DNA from 4 places in the Saccharococcus thermophilus genome. Region 1 is predicted to be linked to each of the others. Evidence: riboswitches for the same ligand, from Rfam matches in the RefSeq annotation. Region 1 holds a riboswitch; each other region holds the start of a gene.
What was found. Region 1 has a riboswitch for S-adenosylmethionine ahead of BDD39_RS07415 (methionine ABC transporter ATP-binding protein). Riboswitches for the same ligand answer to the same signal wherever they lie in the genome.
Positions count from the first base shown of each region.

Region 1 (3,208 bases):
GAAAAATTAGAGCTGATTATGCGGGAAGAAATCAAACATTTCCTCGAAATCGAACAGGCTGGAACGCCGAATATGAGAAACGGCTACTATCAGCGAAATCTAGATACGCAATATGGCCGGATTGAGGGTCTTTTGGTTCCAAGAGACCGAAACGGGGAATTTCAAACACAGTTGTTTGCCCCTTATCAACGCCACACCGGCTGGCTGGAGGAAGCCATCATTAGGATGTATCAAAGTGGCATGAGTACACGGGAAATTGGCAAGTTTATCGAACGAATTCTAGGAAATGCTTATTCTCCAGCGACGATCAGCCGTATTACCGATGTCGTGAAAGAAGACATCGAGAAATGGCACCATCGTCCACTATCCAAACGTTATTCTGTCTTATATTTGGACGGCTTGTACGTGAAACTTCGCCGCGATACGGTAGAGAAAGAAGTCATTTATGTGGTGTTAGGAGTGAATGAAGAAGGGTATCGAGAAATTCTGGATTTCTTCGTGGGAGGACAAGAAAGCGCCTATGGATGGCAGGAAATTCTTCAACACCTCTACCAAAGAGGCGTCAAGGAAGTGCTTCTTGGCGTCTTCGATGGCCTTCCGGGGCTGGAGGAAGCCTTTAAGGCGGTGTATCCGAAAGCCGATGTGCAGCGCTGTGTCGTGCACAAAGTCCGCAACACCCTCAGCCGTGTTCGGAAAAAAGACCAATTCGAAGTGGCCGAGGATCTCAAGCTGATTTATCGCGCGCCGAATAAGGAGATGGCGTTACAAATGTTTCAACAGTTTGAGTCGAAATGGTCCAGCAAATATCCAAGAGAAGTTCAGTCTTGGGCCAATGAGTTGGATGTCCTCCTTACATTTATGGATTATCCAAGCAGTATTCGAAGTGTGATTTACACGACGAATGTCATCGAACGAACGATCAAAGAGATTCGGAAACGTCTAAAGCCGATGAACAGTTTGAGCAGTTTAGAAGCCGCGGAAAAAGTCGTGTATTTGACCATCCAAGATTTTAATGAGAAATGGGCAGGGCGAAAGTTAAGAGGATTTGCCGAAGCGCAGGAAGCTCTTCAACGAATGTTTGAAGAACGTTATTGTTAACCAAATATTGTAAATAAACAAAATAGGAGGATTCTCCCTTTCCACACAAGAGACTGAATATTCAGTCTCTCGTGTGGAGGAAATATCCCCCCTCTATTCTAAATCCATTTCAGAGATACCCTATCTATCTTACATTACACAAAATTCTTGACGGTACCTAATTTGTTCTCCATGAAAAAGGAAAACACCTGCAAAAAAACTTTTTCGCGGTATAACAATGATGTAAGCGCTGTCTTACCTATCATCACCAAAACCAATATTGACAATCGGCTTTCTTGGAATTATGATGAATGTAAAAATTGCATACAACAAACCGCTTATCAAGAGTGACCGAGGGAACAGGCCCAATGACGTCCGGCAACCTCCCTTTTAGGGAACGGTGCCAATTCCTGCAGAATGGCTTTCATTCTGAAAGATAAGTCGGGTATTTACATACCGATGCCTCTTTCTGAATGAAAGGGGCGTTTTTATTTTCCAGCTCCAGGAAAAGCAAAGAAGCAAAAATTCTTACATACATAGTTTTTCACAATTACATAAAACTCCGCAAATAGATCGGGAGGGAAGAAGTGATGATCGAAATAAAAAATGTAACAAAAATTTATTCCACGAAAAAAAAGCAAGTCGTCGGCGTCGACAACGTATCCTTAACCATTCAAGACGGGGAGATCTTTGGAATTATCGGCTATAGCGGTGCCGGCAAAAGCACGTTGTTGCGCTGTTTAAATCTTTTGGAACGCCCGACATCTGGCCAAGTCATCATCGATGGTGTCGATTTAACAACGTTGAATGACAAACAGCTGCGGCAGGCCCGCTTAAAAATCGGAATGATTTTTCAACACTTTTATCTTGTCAGCTCCAAAACTGTGTTTGAAAATGTCGCATTTGCCTTAAAAGCGGCAAAAAAGCCAAAAGAAGAAATTGAAAAAAGAGTCAATGAATTGCTTGAAATGGTCGGGCTTTCCGATAAGCGGGATGCGTACCCTTCCCAGCTAAGCGGCGGGCAAAAGCAGCGGGTTGGCATCGCGCGGGCGCTTGCCAACGACCCGACCGTCCTCTTGTGCGACGAAGCAACATCGGCGCTAGACCCAAGTACAACAAAATCGATTTTGACGCTGTTGAAAAAAATCAACCGTGAACTTGGCATTACGATTGTGCTGATTACACATGAAATGGAAGTGGTCAAAGATATATGCGACCGCGTCGCTGTCATGCAAAACGGGAAAATCATCGAATTAGGTACCGTATATGACATTTTTACAAATCCGAAAGAAGAATTAACAAAGTCCTTTATCAACAGTATATTGCGGTTTGAACTCCCTGATCATCTGCTGCAGAAGCGGACAGGAACGATTGTCAAAATCCAGTTCAAAGGGAAGACAGCCGAGGAAGCAATCGTTTCTGATATGCTACAAACCTTTAAAGTAAAATGCAATATTTTGCATGGAAAAATCGAGTATATTCAAGAGATGCCGCTCGGAATCTTTGTCATGGAGCTGATCGGCGAACCGGAAGAAATCGAGCGGGCCATTCACTACATTTCGCAAAGAACGAACGGATTGGAAGTGATTGCACATGCTGCTTGATGCGTTAATTGATTTAATTCCCGAACTGAACAAAGCGTTTTTAGAGACGATTTATATGGTGGCAATTTCCCTTTTCGTCGCGATCCTTGCCGGTTTGCCGCTCGGAATTCTCTTATTCGTCACCGACCGCGGTCTGTTTTTGGAGAACACAGTGGTCAAATCCGTCCTTGGCTTTATCGTCAATATGATTCGCTCGATACCGTTTGTCATCTTGCTCGTCGGGCTGTTGCCGCTTACGAAACTGATTACCGGAACAACGATCGGACCTACTGCTGCGTCCGTATCTTTGTCGGTCGCTGCCGTTCCGTTTTTTGCAAGAATTGTAGAAACATCGTTGCGAGAAATCGAAAAAGGGGTGATCGAAGCAGCGGTTGCCGTCGGAGCGACACCTTGGATGATTATCAAAGATGTGCTGCTGCCTGAGGCACGCCCTGGCATTGTGCATGGAATTACAATCACAACAATTAGTTTAGTTGGATATTCGGCAATGGCCGGAATTGTCGGCGGCGGCGGCATCGGCGACTTGG
Region 1 is NZ_JAASRS010000001.1:1,432,741-1,435,948, forward strand. It holds gene BDD39_RS07410 (IS256 family transposase) at 1-1,098, shown strand, start outside; SAM riboswitch class I at 1,413-1,520, shown strand; gene BDD39_RS07415 (methionine ABC transporter ATP-binding protein) at 1,668-2,681, shown strand; gene BDD39_RS07420 (methionine ABC transporter permease) at 2,671-3,208, shown strand, end outside.

Region 2 (3,208 bases), 850 kb from region 1:
TCAACGAATTAAAAAAAGGAGGGAATCGTTCCCTCCTTTTCGATTATACGAGCGGACCGCCAAGTGCTTCAATTTCCGGTGCAATATGCTTAAATTTTTGGAAGTTTTCGCGGAATTTTGCGGCCAGTTCTTTTGCTTTTTGTTCATATGCGTTTTTATCAGCCCAAGTATTTTGCGGCTGCAGCACTTCATCTGGCACTCCTGGAATATGAAGTGGAATGGCCAAGCCAAAAATAGGGTCTTTCACTGTTTCAACATTGTCCAGTTCTCCTTCGACAGCTGCTTGCACCATCGCACGGGTGTAGGCAAGCTTCATGCGGCTGCCGACTCCGTACTCCCCGCCGGTCCAACCAGTGTTGACAAGGAATACCCGCACGTTATGTTCCGTGATTTTTTTGCCGAGCATTTCCGCATAGCGCACGGCTGGAAGCGGCAAAAACGGAGCGCCAAAGCAAGTAGAGAATGTCGCTTGCGGAGAAGTGATTCCTCGTTCGGTGCCGGCGAGCTTGCTCGTATAGCCGCTTAAGAAATGGTACATTGCTTGTTCACGCGTCAGTTTGCTAATTGGCGGCAATACGCCAAACGCGTCTGCGGTTAAGAAAATAATCGTCGATGGGTGGCCGGCAATGCTTGGATCCACGATGTTGGCAATGGCCTGAATCGGGTAAGCCGCACGCGTATTTTCCGTTAATGTCGCATCATCGTAATTTGGTATTCTTGTATGCTCATCGATTACCACGTTTTCGAGCACCGCTCCGAACCCGATGGCGTCAAAGATTTGCGGTTCTTTTTCGCGGGATAGGTTAATGCATTTCGCATAACATCCGCCTTCGATATTAAAGATGCCGCGGTTTGACCAACCGTGTTCGTCATCACCGATTAAGCGGCGGTTTGGATCAGCGGAAAGCGTCGTTTTTCCTGTTCCCGACAGTCCGAAGAATAATGCAACGTCTCCTTCTTTGCCGACGTTGGCTGAGCAATGCATTGAAAGAATCCCTTGCTCTGGAAGCAAATAGTTCATCACCGAGAAAATCGATTTTTTCATTTCGCCGGCATATTCCGTTCCGCCGATTAACACGATGCGGCGCTCAAAAGAGATGATAATAAACGCTTCTGATCTTGTTCCGTCCACCGCCGGATCTGCTTTGAAATTTGGAGCAGAGATCACCGTAAATTGCGCTTCATGTGTTTGTAATTCCTCTGCGCTTGGGCGAATAAATAATTGATGGGCAAATAAATTATGCCAAGCGAATTCGTTAATCACTTGAATCGGCAAACGATATTTAGGATCAGCACCGGCAAATCCTTTAAAGACAAAAACTTCATCTTGTTTCATTAAATGATCAAGCACTTTATTATATAAATTTTCAAACACTTCTTCCGAAATCGGCTGGTTGACTGTTCCCCAATCGATTTTTGCTTTTGTCGATGCTTCTTCGACAATGTATTTATCCTTTGGCGAGCGGCCTGTATATTTTCCTGTCGTTACCGCCACCGCCCCAGTAGCTGTTAAGTGACCTTCCTTACGCTGCAGCACTTTTTCCACCAGCTGTGCTACCGATAAATTGTGAAATACGTTTGGTTTTTGCAATAATAAAGAAAGTTTATTGGTCATTTTTGCGATCCCCATTTTCAAAACCTACCTTTTTTTATTTAATAATCCTTATAAAATAGTATAACACATTTTTATTATTAGTCCATACTATTTGTGACGATTTCTTTTGTTTATTTTTCCTGTTTTTTTCATAAAAAATTCGCCGCATTTTGTTGACTTTTCGAGCTTCATTACGATATGATAAGTCATTGAACGGATACTCTTATCCCGAGTTGGCGGAGGGACAGGCCCAATGAAGCCCAGCAACCGTCACAACTGGAAACATGTGAAATGGTGCTAACCTGTGGCAAGGCGGTGTCCTTGAACGATAAGAGTGAAAGGAGCAATTACGATTGCAATGACCTTTCCTCACCGTTACAGGAAAGGTTTTTTTATATGAGAAAATGAAACAAGGGAAATGAGTACCGTATCGCCCCGCCGTTTACGGCATTATCATTTTCGATGTTTGATTATATAAAGAGGAGGAAAATGCCGAATGTCATCAAAAAGACGTTTATTTACTTCAGAGTCTGTAACAGAAGGCCATCCGGATAAAATTTGCGACCAAATTTCCGATGCAATTTTAGATGCGATCCTAGAAAAAGACCCGAACGCTCGCGTTGCCTGCGAAACGAGTGTGACAACAGGGCTCGTGCTCGTAAGCGGAGAAATTACGACATCAACATATGTCGACATTCCAAGAATCGTTCGCGATACGGTTCGCGAAATTGGCTATACGCGTGCTAAATTCGGTTTTGATGCGGATACATGCGCCGTGTTGACATCGATTGACGAGCAGTCGCCAGATATCGCGATGGGAGTCGATCGGGCGTTAGAAGCTCGTGAAGGTCAGATGACTGACGAGGAAATCGAAGCGATCGGCGCCGGTGACCAAGGGCTTATGTTTGGCTTTGCCTGCAATGAAACAGAAGAGTTAATGCCGCTTCCGATTTCATTGGCGCACCGTTTGGCACGCCGCTTGGCGGAAGTGCGTAAGGAAGATGTTTTGCCATATTTACGTCCAGACGGTAAGACACAAGTAACGGTGGAATATGATGAAAATGGCAAACCTGTTCGCGTCGATACGATTGTCGTGTCCGCGCAGCATCATCCAGAAGTTACGCAAGAACAAATTGAACGCGATATTAAAGAACATGTCATTAAGCCGGTAGTGCCAGCCGGGCTCATCGATGAAAATACGAAATATTTTATTAACCCAACAGGTCGCTTTGTTATCGGCGGGCCTCAAGGCGACGCGGGATTAACGGGACGGAAAATTATTGTGGACACATACGGCGGCTACGCACGTCACGGCGGCGGTGCGTTCTCCGGAAAAGATCCAACAAAAGTAGACCGTTCTGCTGCGTATGCGGCCCGTTATGTCGCGAAAAATATCGTGGCGGCAGGACTTGCCGATAAGTGTGAAGTGCAATTGGCCTATGCGATTGGGGTGGCAAGACCGGTCTCGATTTCGATTGACACATTTGGCACGGGAAAAGTATCCGAAGACATTTTAATCGAAGTCGTGCGCAACAACTTCGACCTGCGCCCGGCAGGAATTATTAAAATGTTGGATTTGCGCCGTCCGATTTACAAGCAAACGGCTGCTTACGG
Region 2 is NZ_JAASRS010000001.1:2,284,533-2,287,740, reverse strand. It holds gene BDD39_RS11850 (DUF2584 domain-containing protein) at 1-12, shown strand, start outside; gene pckA (phosphoenolpyruvate carboxykinase (ATP)) at 44-1,630, opposite strand; SAM riboswitch class I at 1,815-1,929, shown strand; gene metK (methionine adenosyltransferase) at 2,091-3,208, shown strand, end outside.
Region 2: it holds a riboswitch for S-adenosylmethionine, as region 1 does, so the genes downstream of both, metK (methionine adenosyltransferase) here and BDD39_RS07415 (methionine ABC transporter ATP-binding protein) in region 1, are expected to answer to the same signal.

Region 3 (3,208 bases), 1.1 Mb from region 1:
TTTACTTTGCTCACTTCTAAACGCAGCGCCCTGCTTCCGTTAAACACCCGGCGCCCATGGCGCTCGAGCCAGGCGAGCACCGCTTCCGTGAATTCCGGAGCAAAACGATGCCCCCGCGTATGGGAAGAGGCGCTCATCCGGTTGTAAAATACCCCTTCCGGCGGCGTCGCCGATAAATCGATCGTCCCCTTGTCTAAAAACCATTCTTCATAAGGCAGACCAAGTTCATCCAACCGCCGCGTTAAATGCACGGTCCATTCGCTATTTTCATGAATAATGTAAATTTTGCTCATCTTATTTTCCCCCTTTTGCCGCAAGCGAATTCCGTCGCTCCTCGACAAGCGGCATTACTTGTTTGGCAAACTGCTCCATTTCCTCCAATTGCGGAGAAAATTGTAATAATAATAAATCAACCCCTGCAGCTTCATACGCCAAAATGCGATCGGCAATTTGCTCCGGCGTGCCGATGAAGTTTGGCCGCAGTCCACGATTCGATACGGAATAGTCTTGCAATTTTAACTGCAACTCAAGCTGGGATTTATTGACGAAATCCTTATATCCTGCATAGCCGCTCGATAATTTGACGTCGGTAATGCGCTTTAATTCCGCCTGCGCTTCCTCCTCGCTGTCGCGGCAAATGACAAACGCCGCCATGCCAAACGAGCGAAACGGCTCTTTTCCCGCCTGTTTGCGTCGCTGCTTCATATCAGCAACTTTGCGGGCGATTTCTTCGACTGTTCCGCCATGCATCACATACGCATCGCAATGCTCCACAATCGCTTGTTTTCCCCGTTCGCTCTCGCCGCCGGCGTACAAAACCGGATACGGCTTTTGTACTGGTTTCGGTGCTAAATGGGCACCTTTTACTTCATAAAATTTTCCCCGGAAATCAAATACATCGTTCGTCCACATCCCTTTTAACACTTGAACGAATTCTTCCGTGCGGTCATAGCGCTCATCATGTTCGGTAAAAATGCCGCCATATTGACGTGCTTCTTCTTCCCACCATGCTGATACGACATTCAGCGTGAAGCGGCCGTTGCTGATGTGGTCAATATTGGCCGCCATTTTCGCCGTAACAGCCGGATTATGGAAACCGGGACGGACTGCCGCCATAATTTCCAATTTTTCTGTCACCGCCGCCAGCGCCGCCGCGGTCGACCATGCTTCCAGCGAATCGCTCTCCGGTCCTTTTATATCATTTAAATACAGCTCGGCGACTAATGTCGTGCTATATCCCCATTGTTCCGCTTTTTGCGCCACCGTTTTGGCATATTCAAACGTCGCCGGCATCATTTCATCATCAACATTGCGCAGCCATCCTCCGAAAATCGGCAGCCAAAACCCGTATCTCATCTTGCTCCTCTCCTCCCCCATGAACCGGAAAAATAAAAAACTTCTTCGATAAGAAGAAGTTTTTGCTTCATCTTATCCTCCAGAACCAACCGTTCTGCTGGAATTAGCACCTTTCTGACGAACATCAGGGGCTGCTGGGCTTCATCGGGCCAGTCCCTCTACCTCTCTGGATAAGATTTACTATTTCGTTTAATCTCCGTTTTTTCCGCTTTATTTTATCTTCTTTCTTGGATTTCTTTTATCCTATCATAGCGTTATATTTGCCGTCAATATATAAAAAAGCTGGCTCTCCTACATAGAGAGAGCCAGCGATTCCGCATTACAATACGAATGACATCGTCCAAACCGACCCGGCAACAACCACTATCGCAATAAAAAAGGCATACGCCATATTGATCGTTTGAATTTTGCCGCTGTCGCTTTCCGTCATATGCATAAACATAAATAGCTGCAAGCTTGCTTGAATGATCGCAAAAATGACGATGACGCCAATAATCGCCTTCACCGTTAATCCCGAAGATAGCGCGACCCAAAGCGCAGCGAACGTCAGCACAAGCGAGAGAATAAATCCAATGATATGTTTCCAAGGAAATGATTCATGGTGATTGTTTGCACCCATCCTAGATCACCATCCCGGTCAAATAAACTAATGTAAAGATAAAAATCCACACGACGTCAAGGAAGTGCCAATACAAGCTGACGATAAACACTTTTCTTGCCGTCCGCGGCGTAAATCCGCGCTGCAGCAGCTGAATGATAATTAAAATCATCCAGCCAATCCCAAGGCTGACGTGCGCCCCGTGCGTTCCGACAAGCACGAAAAAGCTAGAGAGAAACGCGCTTGTCTGTATCGTTGCCCCTTCATGGACATAATGAATAAATTCGCGAATTTCAAAGGTAATAAACCCTGCGCCTAAAAGAAGCGTCACCAACAGCCATGCCAACAGCCCGCTCATGCGGCCGCGGCGCATTTCAAAAATGGCGAGTCCGCACGTAAAGCTGCTTGTTAATAGAAGCAACGTTTCGATTAAAACATCTTTTACCTCAAATAGGTCTTTCGCGGTCGGGCCGCTTCCCGTACGCTGAAATAAAACAAGATAGGTGGCGAACAAGGTCGCAAACAACGCGACCTCGGCGCCAAGGAAAATCCAAAATCCTAAAATATTTAAACGGCTTTCTTCCGTCCGATACTCGAGCGGCATCGTTTCATCATATCGGTGAGCTGCTTCTGCCATCCGTTACGCCCCCTTCCGTGCCAAACGCTCCGTGCGTTTAATCTCGTCCACGCTAATGTAATAGCCGTCATCATCGTCAAACGAACGGAGAATTAAACCGAGAATAATGAAGATCGCAGCGATAATCGCCAGCGTAAACCATTTAAAGACAAGACCAAAGCCCGCGAAGAAAAACGCAATCGAAATCAAGAACGGGCGGCCTGAGTTGCTTGGCATATGAATCGGCTTTAATTGTTCTTCTTTTACTTCAAATCCGTTGCCGTTTTTCTTCATCACCCAATAAGCGTCCAAATCCGTTACTTCCGGAGTGATTGGGAAATTGTAGTGCGCTGGCGGTGAAGCAGTCGCCCACTCGAGCGTGCGTCCGTCCCACGGGTCTCCGGTCATGTCGCGCTCGCCGTACCGCGCGCTGTAATAAATGTTATAGCAAAGCATGATAAAGCCGATACCCATCAGCGCCGCGCCAATCGTCGCGACAACGTTCAGCGGCGTCCAGCCAAGTCCGGCAGAGTACGTGTACATGCGTCGCGTCATTCCCATTAATCCTAAGAAATACATTGGAAAGAAGCAAACGTTAAATCCAATCATAAAGAGCCAGAACGTCCATTTTCCTAAAC
Region 3 is NZ_JAASRS010000001.1:286,882-290,089, reverse strand. It holds gene BDD39_RS01625 (ATP-grasp domain-containing protein) at 1-293, opposite strand, end outside; gene BDD39_RS01620 (LLM class flavin-dependent oxidoreductase) at 295-1,356, opposite strand; SAM riboswitch class I at 1,426-1,533, opposite strand; gene qoxD (cytochrome aa3 quinol oxidase subunit IV) at 1,676-1,975, opposite strand; gene qoxC (cytochrome aa3 quinol oxidase subunit III) at 1,977-2,591, opposite strand; gene qoxB (cytochrome aa3 quinol oxidase subunit I) at 2,595-3,208, opposite strand, start outside.
Region 3: it holds a riboswitch for S-adenosylmethionine, as region 1 does, so the genes downstream of both, BDD39_RS01620 (LLM class flavin-dependent oxidoreductase) here and BDD39_RS07415 (methionine ABC transporter ATP-binding protein) in region 1, are expected to answer to the same signal.

Region 4 (3,208 bases), 1.2 Mb from region 1:
GCGGCTTTTTCTTTTTCGTGAATATAGCGGACGAGTTCGGCCGTCATTTCATAGCGTAAAAACGGCGTAATGAGGTAGATGCCGTTAAATAAGTCAAAAGCGGCGTCAATGAGCGATTTGGCGATCGCAATTCCTTCGCGAGCCGATTGTACCGGGTCGTTGGCGCATGCCGCCATGCGCAAGCGGATTTCTTCCGACAGCGTGATGCCCGGCACTTCATGGTGAAGGAAATCGGCGTTGCGCGCGCTCACTAGCGGCATAATGCCGATGTAAATCGGCGTCTCAAGATGCTTCGTCGCTTCGTACACTTCCTCGATTTGCCGTTCGGAATAAAGCGGCTGGGTAATAAAATAGTGGGCGCCGCATTGAATTTTTTTCTCTAAGCGTTCTACGGCCTTATCCAAATGGCGGACGTTCGGGTTAAAGGCCGCGGCGATCGAAAAATTCGTTTTTTGACCGAGCGGTTTTCCTGAATACGACAGCCCTTCATTAAACTGGCGAATGAGCCGAATCAAGTCAAAAGACGATAAGTCGTAGACCGATGTCGCTCCAGGAAAATCGCCGATTTTCGATGGATCGCCGGTAATGGCGAGCACATCGGTGATGCCAAGCGTATGCAAGCCCATCAGGTGCGACTGCAGCCCGATCAAGTTGCGGTCGCGGCAGGTGATATGAATAAGCGGGCGGATGCCAAGATGCTCTTTGACGATGGAGCCGAGCGCCATGTTGCTGATCCGTGGTGTAGCCAGCGAGTTGTCAGCCAGTGTCAGCGCATCAATATTCGCTTCTTTCAGCGCTTTGGCACCTTCTAAAAATTTGGCGATTCCTAATTTTTTCGGCGGATCGAGCTCGACGATTACCGAACGCCGCTTGCGTACGATGTCTTGCAGCGGCGGGACGGCATTTGGTTCGTTCGATTGAAGGGAAATGGAAATATGGCGCCGCTTCACCGTTTTCGTTTGCACCGGCGTCCGATCGGTTAAGGCGCCCGCCATCGCTTCGATATGTTTCGGCGTCGTGCCGCAGCAGCCGCCAATCAGGCGCACGCCTTGCTCACGGAAGGCGAGCGCTGTTTCTTTAAAATAATCGGTGTTTGTTTCATAGACAAGCCGTCCGTCGCGATAATCCGGCAGGCTCGCGTTCGGATACGCGGAAAGAAACGCTCTGTTTGGCAGCGGCACTTCCTCCAGCGAGCGGATCATATGGTACGGGCCGAGGCGGCAGTTCAGCCCGACGACATCGGCTCCCAGCTGCTCCAAGCGCGCCAACGCTTCAGCAAGCGGAGTGCCGTCTTGCAAAACGCCGACTTCGTGGAGGGAGACGTGCGCGATAATCGGTTTATCCGTTTCTTTGCGCGCGATCGCAAGAACCGTCTCTAATTCTTCTAAATCGTAATACGTCTCGAGCAACAAGCCGTCGACGTCTTCATTTAACAGCACAAACAATTGCTCGCGAAACGTCCGCTTTACCTCTTCGATGGAAACGGCGCTTTTATTGATGCTGCGCAATCCGCCGATCGTTCCAAGCACGTAGGCTTTATTTCCCGCCGCCTGTTTGGCGAGCCTTGCCGCCGCGCGGTTTATCGCCGGCACTTCGTCTTCGAGTCCATAGCGGGCGAGTTTGACGTAGTTGGCGCCGTATGTATTCGTTTGAATGACCTCGGCACCCGCGGCGATATATGCTTCATGAATATGAAGGATGTCTTCCGGTTTCGATAAGTTTAGTTCTTCAAAACATCGGTCGACGCCGTGCGAGTATAATAGCGTTCCCATCGCGCCATCGGCGATAAGGATGCGTTCTTTTAAGTCTTGCAAAAGCCCCACGCTCATTCCCCCGTTCTATGAAAATGGTAAAAGAAAAAAGCCTTCTATAAGAAGAAGACTTTTTATGTATCGTCTCTTCTTATCTTCCAGGCGTTTTGCCTGTCTGGATTTAGCACCTTGACATCCGTCAGGTTGCTGAGGGTTCACCGGGCCAGTCCCTCCCCCTCTCTTGATAAGAAATTCGCTATGAAGTTGTAGCCAAACGTTTATAGTTAATATATAATGTAAAGCATTTTCTGAAAATATTCAATATAATAAAATCGTTTTCAAGAAAATATTCCATCCTCAATAGAAAAAAGCATTAATGCATGAACCTCTCCCACCTACACTCTGTTTAGAGGTGGGAGACTTCTCGGTGGACATGTTAAAAAGCAGTGTTGTTCACTATAGTGAATGTATATAATTGGAATCAATGACTAGGTAGTAGTGGCATTCTTCCTCCCCGATATTGATGAAACGATGTTCTATATCGGCTTCGTAGTATATCGAATCTCCTTCTTCCAAGTCATATGATTGGGTTCCCAGCACGACTCTTAACTTTCCTTTAGCTACAGAGATATACTCTTTTACTCCTTTTTTATGCTTTGGAAAAACACCCGACTCTTGTTTTGGCGGGATCCGGTTGAAAACAAACTCAATCCCTTTTGACGGAAAAGAAGGGGACAAAAGATGGCGTTCAAAGCCGCTCCGTTCGTCTTTATATACGTATCGCTCATCTTTTCTAATGATAATGACTTCGCTTTGATCATCTTCCCCTAATAATTGTGAAAGAGTCATATCTAACCCTTCAGCGATCTGGCAAGCTACCTGAATGGTCGGGTTTTTTTCTCCTCTCTCGATTTGCGACAGCATGGAGCGGCTAACTCCGCAGCGCTCTGATAACGCCTGTAGCGAAAGAGATTTACGCTTTCTAGCTTCTCGTACGTTTTTTCCAAAATTCATGACTGTCTTCCTCCTTTCTTCATATATTACACTATAGTGGAAATTTTGTCTTGACTTACAGTTTTTTGTAGAGAATAATTATATATATCCACTATAGTGGATAAAAGGGGAGAGGGGGATGTTTTATGCATGATGCGATTCATTTCTTATTAGCAGGATTGCCTATTTTATTCGCTCTCATTTGCTTGGTTTGGCTGAAAATGCCGGCGCTGTATACCGCTGTCTGTTCGTATGGATTGGCTTTCGCATTGGCCTTTTTTTCTTTTGATGCGTCGGTGCAGGATTTGCTTCATTCCTCGATTCACGGAATGTTGTTGTCGGTGACGGTCATTTATGTATTAGTGTTTGGGCTGCTTTTGTACAACTTGCTGAATGAAAGCGGAGCGATGAATATTATTGCTTATGGTTTATTCCGCTTTTGCCATTCACCGGCAGAGCAAGGA
Region 4 is NZ_JAASRS010000001.1:2,653,752-2,656,959, reverse strand. It holds gene BDD39_RS13800 (bifunctional homocysteine S-methyltransferase/methylenetetrahydrofolate reductase) at 1-1,823, opposite strand, end outside; SAM riboswitch class I at 1,900-2,002, opposite strand; gene BDD39_RS13795 (helix-turn-helix domain-containing protein) at 2,208-2,765, opposite strand; gene BDD39_RS13790 (L-lactate permease) at 2,891-3,208, shown strand, end outside.
Region 4: it holds a riboswitch for S-adenosylmethionine, as region 1 does, so the genes downstream of both, BDD39_RS13800 (bifunctional homocysteine S-methyltransferase/methylenetetrahydrofolate reductase) here and BDD39_RS07415 (methionine ABC transporter ATP-binding protein) in region 1, are expected to answer to the same signal.